2 regions of the Neobacillus sp. GCM10027624 genome follow, and region 1 is predicted to be linked to the other one. Evidence: predicted binding sites of a transcription regulator. Region 1 holds the regulator's gene; the other holds the start of a gene.

Evidence for each region. The regulator Rex, encoded in region 1, represses fermentation and respiration genes when NADH is low (regulators of the CRP and FNR family bind a similar motif). The targets are predictions, from matches to a motif close to TTGTGAAATATTTCACAA.
Region 2: a site for Rex is predicted at 2,814-2,831, ahead of ACFQZ9_RS02950 (DUF3224 domain-containing protein). Genes of this name have one in related genera too.

What each region holds. Positions count from the first base shown of each region.
Region 1 is NZ_JBHTHD010000020.1:4,423-12,474, forward strand. Features, by position in the region: gene ACFQZ9_RS26095 (ABC-F family ATP-binding cassette domain-containing protein) at 1-1,393, opposite strand, end outside; gene moaC (cyclic pyranopterin monophosphate synthase MoaC) at 1,584-2,078, shown strand; gene ACFQZ9_RS26105 (redox-sensing transcriptional repressor Rex) at 2,119-2,772, shown strand; gene ACFQZ9_RS26110 (YhbD family protein) at 2,889-3,512, shown strand; gene ACFQZ9_RS26115 (polymer-forming cytoskeletal protein) at 3,525-4,241, shown strand; gene ACFQZ9_RS26120 (cytoplasmic protein) at 4,260-4,970, shown strand; gene ACFQZ9_RS26125 (MDR family MFS transporter) at 4,982-6,502, shown strand; gene ACFQZ9_RS26130 (YdiK family protein) at 6,714-6,914, opposite strand; gene ACFQZ9_RS26135 (CPBP family intramembrane glutamic endopeptidase) at 6,911-7,630, opposite strand; gene groES (co-chaperone GroES) at 7,933-8,052, shown strand, end outside.
Region 2 is NZ_JBHTHD010000002.1:599,055-607,106, forward strand. Features, by position in the region: gene uraD (2-oxo-4-hydroxy-4-carboxy-5-ureidoimidazoline decarboxylase) at 1-262, opposite strand, end outside; gene ACFQZ9_RS02935 (MFS transporter) at 1,126-1,623, opposite strand; gene ACFQZ9_RS02940 (hypothetical protein) at 1,596-1,727, opposite strand; gene ACFQZ9_RS02945 (hypothetical protein) at 2,034-2,354, shown strand; gene ACFQZ9_RS02950 (DUF3224 domain-containing protein) at 2,944-3,339, shown strand; gene ACFQZ9_RS02955 (GerAB/ArcD/ProY family transporter) at 4,179-5,288, shown strand; gene ACFQZ9_RS02960 (MFS transporter) at 5,487-6,779, opposite strand; gene ACFQZ9_RS02965 (bile acid:sodium symporter family protein) at 6,783-7,745, opposite strand; gene ACFQZ9_RS02970 (Zn-ribbon domain-containing OB-fold protein) at 7,860-8,052, opposite strand, start outside.

The sequences.
Region 1 (8,052 bases):
TCGCTTTTTCCAGCATTAACTTCGCAAGAGCAAGCCGTGCTTTCTCGCCGCCGCTCAAGGTAGAAACAATTTTTAAAACATCATCTCCGGAAAATAAGAAATTGCCCAAAACTGTGCGGATTTCCTTTTCGCTTTTTAGTGGATAATCATCCCACAGTTCATTTAAAACACGCTTATTGGAGGTTAATTCCGCTTGCTCTTGGTCATAATAACCAATTGAAAGATTTGTCCCATAGAGGATATTTCCGGCTAATACAGGAAGCTTCCTAATGAGTGTTTTTAATAGCGTCGATTTTCCAATTCCATTAGGGCCCACCAGGGCAATGCTTTCCCCCCGAAATACTCGAAAGGAAATTCCCTCTGAAATTCTTTCGCCGTTATATCCGACAGCCAGTGAATCGAAGGTTAAGACATCATTTCCACTTTGCTTCTCAATTTCAAACGAGAAGGAAGCTGACTTTTCATCCCCCACCGGGCGATCGATTACATCCATCTTTTCTAGTTTTTTCCGTCGACTCTGGGCTCGTTTTGTTGTTGAGGCCCGGGCTAAATTTCGCTGGATAAAATCCTGTAAGTTTGCTATTTCCTGCTGCTGTTTTTCATAAAGCTTCAGGTCACGTTCATAATTTGCCGCTTTTTGTTCAAGGTAAGTACTATAATTGCCAGTATATCTTTGGATTTGCTTTCGAGAAACCTCGTAGACCTGTGTCACGACCTTGTCCAAAAAATAGCGATCATGCGATACAATTAGAATCGCCCCATCGTAACTTTGCAAATATTGCTCCAGCCAGGAGAGGGTATCGATATCTAAATGGTTAGTAGGTTCGTCTAAAATTAAAATATCTGGCTTAGTCAGGAGCAATTTCCCTAAGGCCAAACGGGTTTTTTGACCACCGCTTAAAGAGGCAATCATTAAGGAATAATCAGGGAAATTTAACCCGTGTAACACGGAGCGAATATCCGCCTCATACTGGTATCCACCCTGTTCCTTAAATTTTACCTGAAGCTGGTCATAGTCTTTTAGAATCCGCTCATATTTGCTTGTATCTGCGATTGCAGCAGGGTCAGCCATTTGTTCTTCAAGCTGCCTCAAACTTTTTTCCATCGCGCGCAATGATTCAAATACAGTCAGCATTTCTTCCCAAATGGACAAATTAGACTCTAATCCTGTATTTTGCGCTAAATACCCAATGGTCACTTCTTTTGGCTTGATGATTTCTCCGCCATCATGTGACAGGTGTCCAGCAATAATCTTTAACAACGTCGACTTTCCCGCACCGTTTCGTCCAACTAAAGCGACACGGTCCCGTGTTTGTAATTCTAGTTTTATATTCGATAAAATAAGGTCAGCACCATAATATTTTGCTAATTGATTCACTTGCAATAAAATCATTGTTTTTTCACCTCTATTACATAGAACTAGTGTACCGTATTCCTAGAGTGTCGGCAATAAAACGCAGGCCGCAAAGGGCGCATCTGCCGAAAATGTTGGGAAAATGTTAAAAATATAAGAATGATTCGCTCAAAGTTTCACACACATAGACTGAAAAATAGTGTATGATTTGAAAGGAGGAATTTTTTATATGGCAGAATTTACTCACTTTAATGAAGAGGGCAGAGCGAAAATGGTGGACGTTAGTGATAAACCGGAAACTGCCCGCACCGCATTAGCTCATTCCAGTATTACCGTCAGTAAAGAAATATTTGGTAAAATTACCCACAATGAGATGAAAAAAGGAGATGTCCTGGCAGTCGCACAGGTTGCTGGTATTATGGCGGCCAAAAAGACATGGGACATTATACCGATGTGTCATCCGATTCCATTAACAGGGGTGAATATTTCTTTTTCCTGGGAACCTGATCAGCAAGAGATGTATAAATTAGGTATTGCCGTATCCGTTAAAACAAAAGGGAATACAGGTGTTGAAATGGAAGCGCTAACAGCTGCATCTGCTTGTGCGCTGACCGTTTATGATATGTGTAAAGCAATTGATAAGGGCATGGTGATTGGACCGACTTATTTAGTAGAAAAAACCGGCGGCAAAAACGGCGATTTTAAAAGAACTAATGTTTTTTAAAACATGAACGAAACTATTTATGCGGGGGTGCAGGAGGAATATGACAAACGAAACAATGAAAATTCCACAAGCAACAGCAAAGCGACTACCCTTATATTATCGATTTATTCAAAATCTGTATGCTTCAGGGAAACAAAGAGTTTCCTCAGCAGAATTAAGTGAAGCGGTAAAAGTGGATTCAGCAACAATCCGCAGGGATTTTTCCTATTTTGGCGCCCTTGGGAAAAAAGGTTATGGCTACAATGTGAATTATTTATTGACCTTTTTCCGAAAGACATTGGACCAGGATGAATTAACAAAGGTTGCGTTAATCGGCGTTGGTAATCTTGGAACAGCATTTTTAAACTATAATTTTTTAAAAAATAATAATACAAAAATTACGTGCGCCTTTGATGTAGACCCGAATAAAATGGGTACAACCATCGGTGATGTCCCAGTCTATCATATGGATGATTTGGAGAAGTATATTACAGAGGAAAATATTCAGGTTGCGATTCTAACCGTTCCGGCTCCGGTGGCGCAGATCATTACGGATCGGCTTGTGAGTGCTGAGGTGAAAGGAATCTTAAATTTCACACCCGCCCGTTTAAATATACCATCTTCCATCAGGGTTCATCACATCGACCTTGCTGTAGAGCTTCAATCACTTGTTTACTTTTTAAAGCATTACCCAACAGCGGAAATTGCAGAATAAATTTGAGAATCAACCTTTCCATAAAAATGGGAAGGTTTTTTTATTTGATAAAACAAAGCCACCTTTACAACGTAACAGTGTTATGTTACATTAAGAATAAGAAAGGGGCCATTACAATGAACGAGGAGTTAATATCGAAAAAAGAGTTATTGGAATTAGCAGGAATCTCCTATGGGCAGCTGTATAGGTGGAAACGGAAGGACTTGATCCCGGAGGATTGGTTTATCCGGAAATCAACGTTTACCGGACAGGAAACCTTTTTTCCAAAAGAAAAAATCTTAGATCGAATCAATAAAATTCAAACGATGAAAGAAAATCTATCACTGGATGAACTTGCCGATATGTTTTCTCCCAATATATCTGACTTAAATTTAACTAAAGATGATTTAATAAGGCGTAACATTGTTTCAGAAACGGTTATAAATTTTTACTTAGAGAATGAAAATGGCAGTTTACAATTTAATTTTTCAAGAATGCTTGAAGTGTTTGTGTTAGAAAAGCTGTTGCAATCAGGTCAAATTAATCTCGAAGAAGGAAAAATGGTACTCCAGGTGTTAAAGGATCAAACATCAATGATCAAGCAAAAAAGTGCCGAACTGGTGATTACGAGAAAGTTGGGGGTATCCTCCTGTCTTTTGTTAATCAATACAGAGTCCTTTCATTTTGAACGAGGAATGAAAATTGTTGCTCAGCTGTCGCTAATGGCCTGTATGGAAGAAGTGAAATCGAAATTATTATAAAGGAGAATGGGAATGGAGATGCAAAAAAAGGGGGACCTGGTTATAAATGGCTTCGGGGCATCGAATGGCGGACAGTTTCATCAGGTAACACTCAACGGAAAGGGAACGGTAAACAGCGATGTCGAATGTAAGGGATTTGAATGTAATGGAACAGGGACGGTCAAGGGGAACATCCACACTGAAACGGCCAAAATTAATGGGATGGCCAAAATAGGTGGAACCGTTGCGGCTAAAGACCTTTCTATTGATGGCACTGCAAAGATTGGAAAAAACCTATTAGTTGAAAAACTTAAGGTTTCAGGAAAAGCTTCTGTTGGCGGCAAAGTTAAAGCAGAAGAAATAAAGGTAAAAGGTAAGCTGACAGTGGAAGAGGATTGTGAGGCAGAACTTTTCAATGCTGAATCGATGTTTACGATTGGCGGCCTGTTAAATGCGGATGAAGTGGATATTAAGATTTTTGGAGAGTGCCAGGCGAAGGAAATTGGCGGGCAATCGATTGTTGTGAAATATAAGCCGTCTTGGCTGGGATTATTTAAATCTCTTTTTCAAACTCAATTAAGGGTGGAAATCATTGAGGGTGATACGATCCACCTTGAAAATACGAAGGCTGCGGTAGTGCGGGGAAACCATGTAACCATTGGCCAAAATTGTCAAATTGACGTTGTCGAATATACAGATGAACTTTCTATTGATTCAAGTGCTGTTGTGGGCGAAAGCAAAAAAATGTAATGAGGGGGGATAAGGGAGATGAAAAGTAAAGAAAATCTGATTATTAACGGCTCAGGGAGCTATCCCGGCGGAAGATATGATAAAATCAGTGTCCGAGGCGAGGGTACGATCGTTGATGATGTTGAAGCTTCCGTGTTTAAGGTTTATGGAACAACGGAGGTTGCGGAAAATCTCAAAACAGGTTCGATGAAGGTTTTAGGTGAGGCAGAGGTAAAAGGGAATGCCCAGTTAGAAGATTTGCTGGTAATGGGTACAATGGAAATTGGCGGCAAAGCTTATTTGAAAAAAATAAAAATCCTGGGAACACTTGAGGTTGGAGAAGACCTTAATGGTGATACAGCCAATATTAAAGGCAGTATTGCAGTTGCGGGCGATGTTGAATATGAAACGTTCGATTCAAGTGGCGGGTTTGAAATCAAAGGGTTATTAAATGCTGATACGATTAAAATTTCTTTACGGTTCGGGGAAAGCCGTGCGGAGGAAATCGGCGGCGGGAAAATCACGATAAAAAGAAAAAGAAACTCTCTTTTACCTTTTGTAGGTGAGGAAGGTAGCCTTATAGCAAAGGTGGTTGAAGGAGACGACCTTTATTTAGAAAATACGAAGGCGGAAACTGTGAGAGGAAATACGGTTAAAATTGGCCCCGGCTGTATAATCGGATTGGTAGAGTATAAAGATGATTTTATACAAGATTCAAATGCAACAGTAAAAACGTCGAAGAAGATTTAAAGGAGAATGGGATGGTAGCGAAAAATAGTAAATTAGGATTTGTGGTCGCCGGTCTGCTGCTCGGAATTTTGATGGCTTCAATGGATAATACCATTGTTGTAACGGCAATGCCAACGATTGTCGGCGACCTCGGAGGGCTTGAGAACTTTGTATGGGTGGTATCCGCCTATATGGTAGCGGAGATGGCAGGGATGCCGATATTCGGTAAATTGTCGGATATGTATGGTCGAAAAAGGTTTTTTATCATGGGGTTGATTTTGTTTATGGCTGGTTCGATTTTATGTGGGACAGCAGAAACAATTACCCAACTAAGTGTGTATCGCGCGATTCAGGGAGTCGGCGGCGGTGCACTTGTACCGATTGCGTTTACTATTATGTTTGACTTGTTTCCTCCTGAAAGGCGCGGGAAAATGGGCGGACTGTTCGGAGCAGTTTTTGGTCTCTCCAGTATTTTCGGACCCCTGTTAGGGGCGTATATTACCGACCATATTAGCTGGCATTGGATTTTCTATATCAATTTGCCGCTTGGGATTCTCTCGTTTATTTTTATCATTGCCTTCTATAAGGAATCTCCCATTCATCAAAAGCAGGCAATTGATTGGTGGGGCGCCGTTACATTGATTGGTGCCGTTGTCTGCTTGATGTTTGCTCTTGAGCTTGGGGGACAGAAATATGATTGGAATTCAAGTACGATCATAAGTTTATTTATCGGATTTGCGGTCCTATTTCTCATCTTTTTGTTTGTGGAGACGAGGGCAAAGGATCCAATTATATCGTTCACCATGTTCCGGCATCGCCTTTTTGCCGGTAGTACGCTAGTTGGTTTATTTTATGGAGCTGCATTTATGGCAGCAACTGTTTATATACCAATTTTTGTCCAAGGCGTTTATGGCGGAAGTGCTACAAATTCAGGGTTAATCCTCTTGCCGATGATGCTTGGGTCGGTGGTAACGGCACAAGTCGGTGGTTTTTTAACTACAAAGTTAAGCTACCGCAATATCATGTTTTTATCCGGTGTGATTTTAATAGCAGGGATATTATTATTAAGCACCTTAACCGTTGATACAAGCAGATGGGTACTTACCCTTTATATGGTTATCATTGGTTTTGGGGTGGGATTTTCTTTCTCCGTGTTAAGCATGGCGGCGATTCATCCGTTTGGAATGATGCAGAGGGGCTCTGCAACCTCTACAAGCAACTTTATCCGTTCCTTGGGGATGACGATTGGAATTACGATTTTTGGTACGATTCAGCGGAATAGCTTTAAAGGAAATCTAGAAGATGCTTTTGTTGGAATGGGACCAATGCCAAAAGACGGATTTGGTGATTCACGTGCATTATTGCAAGAGCAGGCACGAAGTCACATACCGCCGCAAATTTTAGAAAAAATCACCGAGGCCCTCTCAAGCTCTATTGTTCAAACCTTTACATGGGCTCTCGTCCCGGCTGGAATAGCGTTTCTTCTCATTTTTACAATGGGGAAAGAACGGATGGTGTTGAAAAAGGAAGTTGGCGCAGAAAGAGAAATTTGAGGAGTAATCGATACGCAGATAAATGGGGGAGGAACGCAGATAAAATGGCGCTTATCGCAGATAAATCGTTGACTATCGCAGATAAAGTTCATCTTATCGCAGATAAAAATTTTCTGCCGGAAAAAAGCTATCGAAATTACTAGTTTATTCAAGGAAAAGTCTATTTTCTATTAAAAAAAGTTGTCCCAAACATAATTTGGGGCAACTTTTTTTATTTTTTCAACTGATCCTTATACTTCATATAAAAGAAAAATAACTTAAGGCTGGAGCCGAAATCAAATGTGGCTAATATGACAAGCAGATAGCTAAAAAATCCCCAGCCATTTTGATTTACATCATGAATGGCGAAATATGTAAATAAACTTCCGAGCAGGAAGTAAATCACGCTGGAAAACAAAGGTGAACGTCTCATAAAAATCCTCCGATAAAGTTTTGCATCGACTCTGCATCCCGGATTAATCTTTCAATATCGTCTTTGTAAGCGGACTGAACAATGACAACCATTGTATTCATTGTCACATGAGCAAAAATCGGTACTAAGATATGTTTTGTTTTTACATAAAGAAAAGCGAAAGTAAAGCCCATTGCGGAATAAAGGAGAATATGCTCCAGTTCCATATGCGCTAAAGCAAAAATAACCGAGCTAATGATGGCCGATATAAAAAAGTTAAAACGTTTATGCAATGTGCCAAAAAGAATCTTTCGAAACACTATTTCTTCAAGAATCGGGCCGAAAATAGAACTGACCAGGATGGCAAGCGGGAACTCCTCAATAATATGGATAATATCCTTTGTGTTCTCTGAGCCCATTTCGACACCAATCAACCGTTCAATATTTGCTGCGATCGCTTGCGCAAAGAGTGCTAAGAAGACACCAAAAAATGCCCAAATAATCGAGAGACCCAAAGAGGTTCCTCTTTCGTTCCTATTGTTCCTCATTTCTTTCCGTAAAATAATAAGCGTAATAATAAGTGCTAAGGTAAAGCTGATCACCAGCCAAACGGGGACTGCAAGCCTCCCGTTGATCCCGGATAATTTAAAGCCGTACATTAGTAATGGGACTCCTGCAAGACTTGAAAACTGCATGGCAATATAAACAATTAAGATTATCCAATATTCCCGTTTCAACTAATTCTCTCCTTTTAACATCCACTCAAAGATTTTCTGTGTATTCTTCATTCTACTCTTAAAACCAGTCTTGTTTCAATTTAGAAACTTTTTAAAAAGAAATGTATAGATTTCCATTGGTATCATATACTTGTAAGGTTGTACAAAAAAGCTTTCATTTTTATATTTTTTTATGAAAAAATATATACATCAAACTTGCAAAAGATTGTCAAATTCATTATTATAATAATTGTGTTAGCACTCATGTATGAGGAGTGCTAATAATGTCAGAATTACATATATTTTTGAGGAGGTTGTTTGATTTGTTAAGACCATTAGGTGATCGCATTGTCATTGAGCTTGTTGAATCAGAAGAAAAAACTGCAAGCGGTATTGTTTTACCAGACTCAGCTAAAGAAAAGCCTCAGGAAGGAAAAGTTGTT
Region 2 (8,052 bases), on a different contig from region 1:
CACCCATAGAAAGTTTATTTAAGCCGACACCTGCTTGTTCTTTTTGAGAAACCTCCGACATTTTTAATTTGGTTCCGAGATCGGGATGGGAACGGAGCAGGGCTACTTGCAAAGGGTCCTCTGCATTTTGGACCACTGCGATCATGGCTTGAAAGAGTTCCTTACTGGATTGAAAAGGCAGACGATCCCAAGCTTTCTCTGCCACCCATGGGGAGTGTTCAAATATCCAGCCAAAGGTGTTAACAAACTCTTCTTTGTTCATTTGATTAACTTTCTGTAATGTTAACCTTCCTATATCATTCATCTCCTTTTCTTTATGCTTGGGCTAGCAATAAAGCGAGCATTCACCCCCTACATATTGCCGCTTTAATTCTAGGCTAATTCCAACTGTTCAGGCTCTCAAACAGTTGGAGAATGAAACAAGGCTGCCCCCAGCCTACTCATGACTGACATTCACCTTTTCAAAGTTTTTTCCTATAATAGCCAAATGACGATCGATCATCCACATTAGTGTCATATAATCTTACATATTATTTGCAAAAGGCTGAGAATCTTGAGAAAAGAATAGATTAGTGCTCTGACCTGAAAATGATTTCAATAAGGAGTCATATGTGAAGAATTTTAACGCGGTTATTTTAGAAATAATTGATCAGATAATCTGACAACAAGTGAAAAATAAGGAGGCATTTATATAATAATTAAGGAAAGTAAAAGGTGTAGGAACTCCATTTCCGGGTTGTGATATTAATAAATAATTCAAGATTGCCCCCTTTTATCCCCTGGCGAAGTGTATGAATCAAAGGTTTACTTTAATATATAAGATAGAAGTGGTGGTTATGTCAGATTTTCCTTTTATGGAAAAAGCCATTGAGATCGCACTTCAGAATGTGCTTACTAGTCACGGGGGACCCTTTGGGGGGCGATTGTTGTGAAAGACGGGAAGTTTCATTGGGACAGGTCGGAATGAAGTAACGGCCTCGGTATGATCCCACTACTCACGCCGAGGTCCAAGCCATTCGAGATGCCTGTCAAAATAGTAAGAAATCCCTTTAACTAAATATTGATTTTGATAAATTATGGACAATGTCTCCTCGGCTTATAATCCCTACAAACCTGCCGGCTACTTTAATTATACTCTTCGACAGCATGGCGATCCCGATTTTTCTTGCCGCCCGCTAAAGCGAAGTAAGCTAATCCTCCTGCGACAATTAGAATGATACCAGCGATAAAAACACTGCTATATCCGAATGATTTCGCCAAAATTCCCAGCACAAATGCACCAATGGCCATTCCTAAATCCATTGAATTGAAAAACAACGAATTGGCGATTCCTACACGATGTTGTTCAACAGAACTAATAACCTGTGTTTGAAGTATTGGTGTAACAGAGCCATACCCAATTCCAATGATTGCACCTGCCAAAATCATAATCACTGCTGTTTGAGGCAATGAGAGCATAACCATCCCAATTGCAAATAAAATAATACAAGGATATACAATTTTGTTTGCCCCGTAACGGTCAGCCCATACCCCTGTAAATGGCCGGAATACAAACATTAAGCCCGCATAAAGAATAAAGAACGTACTGGCGGCTTTTACAAGGTTAATTTCTTGCGCATACAAAGCATAAAATGTTCAATAATGAGAGCTAGTCCTCCTATCAGTAATGGAATGGCCCAGTTAGCTGAATAAGAAACAGGCTGACCTGTTGCCAGCCCTTTCTTCAAGGAAAGCACCCGTTGAACAATAATTAAATCCCCTTTGCATAAATTAATATGACTACAAATAAGACTAAAACACCCAAAATCAAATTACACCATTGTTCTCAAAAAGGAAAATCCTCCCAAAATATATATTATTACTAAATTCAACATAATGGTTTAAATTTCCTTGTTATTCAACTAACCTGCCAAGCTAGTCTAAAAACAAAAGGGACCGCCGCAGCTATCACAATCTTTTGTGACTAGTGGTCTCGCTTTCTCGTATAATAATAAAGGTGGAATGCTGATCAATAAATAAGATGGTGAGCTGGTATGAGAATAAATTTATCAGAGATACAAATCGTGGAATTAAAACGAATAGTTCGAAAAGAACTTTTGTTAAAAGGAATCGAACCAACAGGTGAATATCTATTTATCAACTGTTTTTCGAAAACACATAAGGAAACCGTCTATTATCATTTGTTAAAGGAAAATGATACGTTGATTATCCGCTGCTATGCGCGCACGTTTGACAACTTAGGTCTGAGCGAGATAATCAGAGCAACAGCAAAAGATGTTTTTGAATATTTGGTAAACCAAACCGGATTACAAAACACAATCTATATAGAAAATGGGACAGAATTTAAATTTTAGGCTCTGTTAAATTTAAATGGAATTTTTATAAGTAATTAGGGGAACCCTCATTTGTCCAGGTTCCTCATTCTTCTTCAACTAAACCAGCTAATAGGATATCAATATTTTTCATTAAAATTCTATAAAGATAAATGCTATACTAAAAATGCTTGAATCTGACTTTCCCTTTTGAAACATCCAGACCAACTACTGGATTCATTTTTTACCTCTCCTCTCCATTTATTTTCCAGTAACCCCTTTTCCTCCATGCAGTATCATAGCTTTGCTTGTTATACGAGATCTTTGTCCCAACCAGCCTCAAACATGATTCTCCAAGTAGGGAGCAGATAGTTTAGTTGACGGGATCTTTGTCCCACGCACCCGTACGTCCTACTCTGGCTACTGATATAATAAATTCTATTAAAAAAGGTCAACCAGTAAAAACTGGTTAACCTTATAATACGAAGCACCCATTAGTTTAAGTGTATTATTTCACAAAGTCAGTAAAGAAAATTTAATAAAAAGTAATCCTATTCTATTATTGATAATGGTACTTTTTGGATATTATACTGGAGGTGAATTACTATTTAATAATGAAGGGAGATTTACCATGGAGGTAACATTTACAGTAAGCAAATGGAATGAAAAGCCAATAGAGGACACTAGAAAAGAATTTCCTATAAATATTGCCCATGTCGAATATGATATTGAGGGTGAATTAACAGGAAAAGCTTTTGTTGAATATTTATTATTTTATATAGACTCTACTATAGATGATGGTCACTTAGCCACTTCTAAAATTTCAGGATTTCTCCATTTTGAAGGAACTTACAAGGGAAAACAGGGCACATTTACTGCTGTAGAGCAAGGAATATTTGATAAGGGAAATCTAGATTCTCCAGCAACAATCATCAAAGCTACCGGTGACTTAGAAGGCTTGAAAGGGTCTTATAACTATAGGTTTACAGGTGAAACCAATAAGATGGTTCTAAACTTTAAATTCTAACAAAACAGTAAAAAAGGACATTTCTATACTACAAGGAATGTCCTTTTCGTTGAAAGATCTTCTTCAACTATCCCGCCCCTTTAGGTTAACAAGATACATTCTCCTATGGGTGTAAAACAGTATTAACCCAATATTTTGCGTTCTCTCAGTCTTTTTTCTTAACAGAAACGATATATTGAGTTTCATATTTACTGTTCATTCCAGCACTTCCAAAGTTTCCTATTGTTGTACCATGTCCAACCATTGACTCGAACGGTTTATAACCTTGTAGGTATATTTAATGCCCTTACTTTCTTAAATTCCTCTTACCTTTAATAATTTTTCCATTGAATATCCAATGGAAATTTCTTCTTTATTAAAGAAAAACATACCATTCCCCATTGTTACGCTATTTACACCAACAAACATTTAATACCATTTTATTACATTATATTGTAGTTCTTGAAAGAGGGTTTGAAAATTTTAGATATAACAGGAGGTATAAAAAGGGATTCCTTCTTCCACTACCACGTTACTTCAATAAGAAAAACCGCCAAATAAGGCAGATGGATTTTAATCGCCAATCGTTGCACTGGGAGTTTTGGATAATTTGGATTTTTTTGGACAACCTACCTAATACTAGGCTAATTATTTGAAGAGAGCAGCACAGAGGAAAAAGGTAATGTGTTTGGCATCCGGGAAGTTATCCACCAAACGTACCCAACATCTTCAATTGGAACAATTAATTTCCTGAGCTTCAAGTAAATGTGTTGGTTCCTATGTATCGCTTGTAGGAATACGCGTGAATCCGTTGGAGGATTCCTTAACAAAATCACCCTTAGCAAAGGGGAACATAGTAAATGAATAAGATTAAAATAAGCGCATCCCAGCTTTTCGTACTCGTATTTTTATTTGAAATGGGTAGTTCAATCCTCTTTGGTCTAGGAGCAAATGCAAAACAGGATGCATGGATTGCCGTATTATTAGGGTTAGGTGGTGGCTTGGTCGCCTTCTTTGTTTTCTATCGTCTGTTTCTTTTTTATCCAGAATTAATTCTAACCAGCTATATACAGAAAATTGTCGGAAAATGGCCAGGCCGGATTATAGCCTTTTTCTATATCATCTATTTTATCTATCTTGACGCAAGAATATTACGAGATTTTGGGGAACTATTGGTAACGACTGTTTATACAAATACGCCATTATTCATCATCAATACATTGATGGTTCTGACCATAATCTATGGCATTCATAAAGGTTTAGAAGTAATCGCAAGAGTGGGGCAGCTTTATTTTGGCATTGTATATTTTATGGCCATAATAGGATTCTTGTTAATTATTTTTTCCGGGTTAATCCATTTTGAATTTCTTAAACCTATTCTTGAAAATGGCTGGAAACCAGTATTAAAAACGGTTCTCCATGAAACATTTCCATTTCCTTTTGGAGAAATGCTGGTTTTCACGATGATATTCCCGCTTGTGAATGAACCGAAGAAGATAAAATTTGTTTGTATTGGCGGGATGATTTTAAGTGGGATTAATATTACCATTACTGTGATTATTACGATTTCAACCATTGGTCCAGAATTATATACCCGCTCAAACTTTCCATTGCTAACTACCGTTTCAAGAATTCAACTTGCAAATTTTATCGAGCGGCTCGATGTTCTTTTTTTGCTCTACCTAATCATTGGAGGTTTTTTTAAAATATCACTGTATTTTTATGCTGCAGTAACAGCTACAGCGGATCTATTTCAGTATAAAAAAATGGAAAAGCTAATGTTTCCAATTGGATTGATTGTTTTGTTTTCATCTCTAACCATTGCATCGTCATTTGCTGAGTTTATTAAAGGACTAGAATTTATTATAATCAGTTTAAATTGGCCTTTTGAAATAATCATTCCAAGCATCTTACTGCTAATCGCATTCTTTCGAAATAGGAAGAAAAAACCTGATACAAATGTAAATTAAAAAAACTCCGCAAACTCTTTAAAAAGAAGATCAACACAATCATATAATAGTCTTCATCAATTGCTACTCCTCCACAATGGGGACAAGCTCGATTAAGTAGACTGAGGTTTAAAGGCGGTGTGTTAAACTAGTCACCTTCAATAAAAATAGCGTGCCCAAAGACAAGGCACGCTTTTTATAATATCTTCTCTTTATTCCTTACACCTGAACTGGTTTCCCGCTTGTTTCCTGTTCTGTTGAATGGTTTACTCTAAAGCGCCCTGCAACAAAGGCGGCAAGGAGCGCACCCACGACCATCGCAAAACCTAAGATATAAAAACCATTGATCAAATTCCCATCATGAGCGACCGCACCGACAACAATCGGGCCCACGATTCCCCCGAAATTCCCGCACAGATTGATCAGACCATTAGCCGTCCCTGCTTGATCACGCGGTACAAAGGACATCGCCCATGCCCACCATGGTCCCATGGCGGCGTAAATGCCGATACCGGCGACGCATAGCACAATAAGGTTGGCAACAAGACTAAACCCAATAAAATGTTCAATAATCAGAGCTAGTCCTCCGATAAGTAAAGGAATGGCTACAAATAAGCTTCGGTTCCCGCCATGGCGATCAGACCAACTTGCATTGACGTACATGGCGATGGCGGCAAGGATAAATGGAATCGCCGAAAGAAAGCCAATCGCCTGAATTCCCATGCTGCTTAACTGTTTCATCAGACTCGGCATCCATAGACCGAAGCTATACAGTCCCGTGATCCAAAGGAAATAAATAATCGAAAACACCCAAATTTTCGGATTACTAATCACTTCTAAAAGTGAACCCTTCTCTTTCACTGCGGTTGACTTATTCTCTAGCAGATAATCTCGCTCTTCCTTAGAGAGCCTGCGGTCCTTGGCCGGAGAGTCCGGGGCCAAGAAGTAGAAAACAACCGCTAAAATCAATGGAGGAATCCCTTGTAAAATAAACATCATTTCATAATTCCAGGTATGAATCATCCAGCCCGCTAAAGGAGACATGATGATCGAAGAGATCGGAAGCGACATTTCTGAAAAGTTGATGGCCCTGGCCCTTTCTTCATCCGGATACCAGTTGACGAAATAAATTGAAAACGCTGGCCATACAACCCCTTCAGCCAATCCCATGATAAAGCGGACGGCCATCAGAGCAGCAAAGCTATGAACGACACCCGTGAGGACCGCGGCTACTCCCCAAATAATTAAGGCAAAGACAATCAGCGATTTAGCACTGAACTTACCGGCAACCCACCCTCCTGGTATTTGGGTAATGACGTATCCCCAAAAGAAACCGGAAAGTAACACGCCGACACTGGCGGTGGATAGTCCAAGGGATTTAACCATTAATGGGGCGGCCATTCCAATATTGGAACGGTCCACGAAAGCCGTCAAATAAATTAAAAATAGTAACAATCCGATACGGTACCAGCGGGCTTTTGGAATCTTCTTCATTTTTATCTCACTCTCCATTTTTTAAATTTTATGATACGTCACCTTCTGAAGACTTGTCCGGAAAGGAATCGAGGCAAGGACTGCGGCTAGCAGGCTTCCCAACGTCAAATTGCAAACCATGTTCGCCATCGCTGCCAGTCCTGCCAAAGGACCAAACGCATCATTCGCGAGTACAGTCGCCAAAGCAGAATTACAAATCCCTACTTCAAACACAATGGAACGACATACCGCTTCGTCATAACGAAGAACTTTAGCAAAAAAGTAGCCGAGCATCATCTGAAGAATGATTTGCAAGGATACACATAAAAATAACGAAGGTAAAATAGCTGGATGCGCCAGAAGCGGAATACTTGCCTGAGAAGCAATACCGAGAACCACGATATATAAGGCAACGGATGAAAAGATCGGCGCTGCCGGCTTCACATGCTGCTGAAGCTTTGGAAATTTATATTGTATAAATATTCCGACTATTAACGGTAAAAAAACAATCTTTGTCATCTTCCAAACAAAGGAAAAATAATCGAAATGGACACTCGAGCCAATAAAAAACTTGGCTAAAGCGGGCGTGAGCAATGGCCCGATTAAGGTGTCCACCGCAGACATAGTCACACTTAAAGCAAGATCTCCTTTGGCAATCAACGTGTTTAGATTCGCCGAAGTGCCGCTCGGAACAATCCCGGCCATCACCACTCCTGCAAAAAACTGAGTGGATGAAAAAAATAAATACCCAACAATGACCGATACAACTGTTGCAATCACCCATTTTCCAGCAGAACCTACCAGAGGTACTTTTGGTTTTTGGATCAGGACGATTAAGCGCTCGAGATCCAACGTCAACCCCATAATCAGCAGGACGAAGCTTAGGGCAAGGCTCGTATATCCACTCAACGGAGAGAAGAGCTCCGGCGAAAATACAGCCCATGCAGCAAAAGCTACGATCCAAAGGGGCATTAAGCGGGCGATCACAAATGTGGCAGTTTTCATACGTATGGTGCCTCCAGATCGTTTACAAATTAGGAAGAAGAGATTTAATTTCCAATTATAAAAATTATCATATTAGTCAGAAAAATACAATACTGCTATAATAAACCATACTTTTTACCCAAACCAATAAATCGATTCCTCTATCCGATTAAGCTTCACTCGCTGGCTAATCGAGGCTTGGTCCCCCTCCAAGCGGGCAGTGACCCTTAATCCTCCGTCCAATTCGACGAGAGCCACGATATAGGGCAACTGTGATGCATACTTTCCTGCTGCCACACGAATGGTAGTGTAGGAATAAATGCAGCCT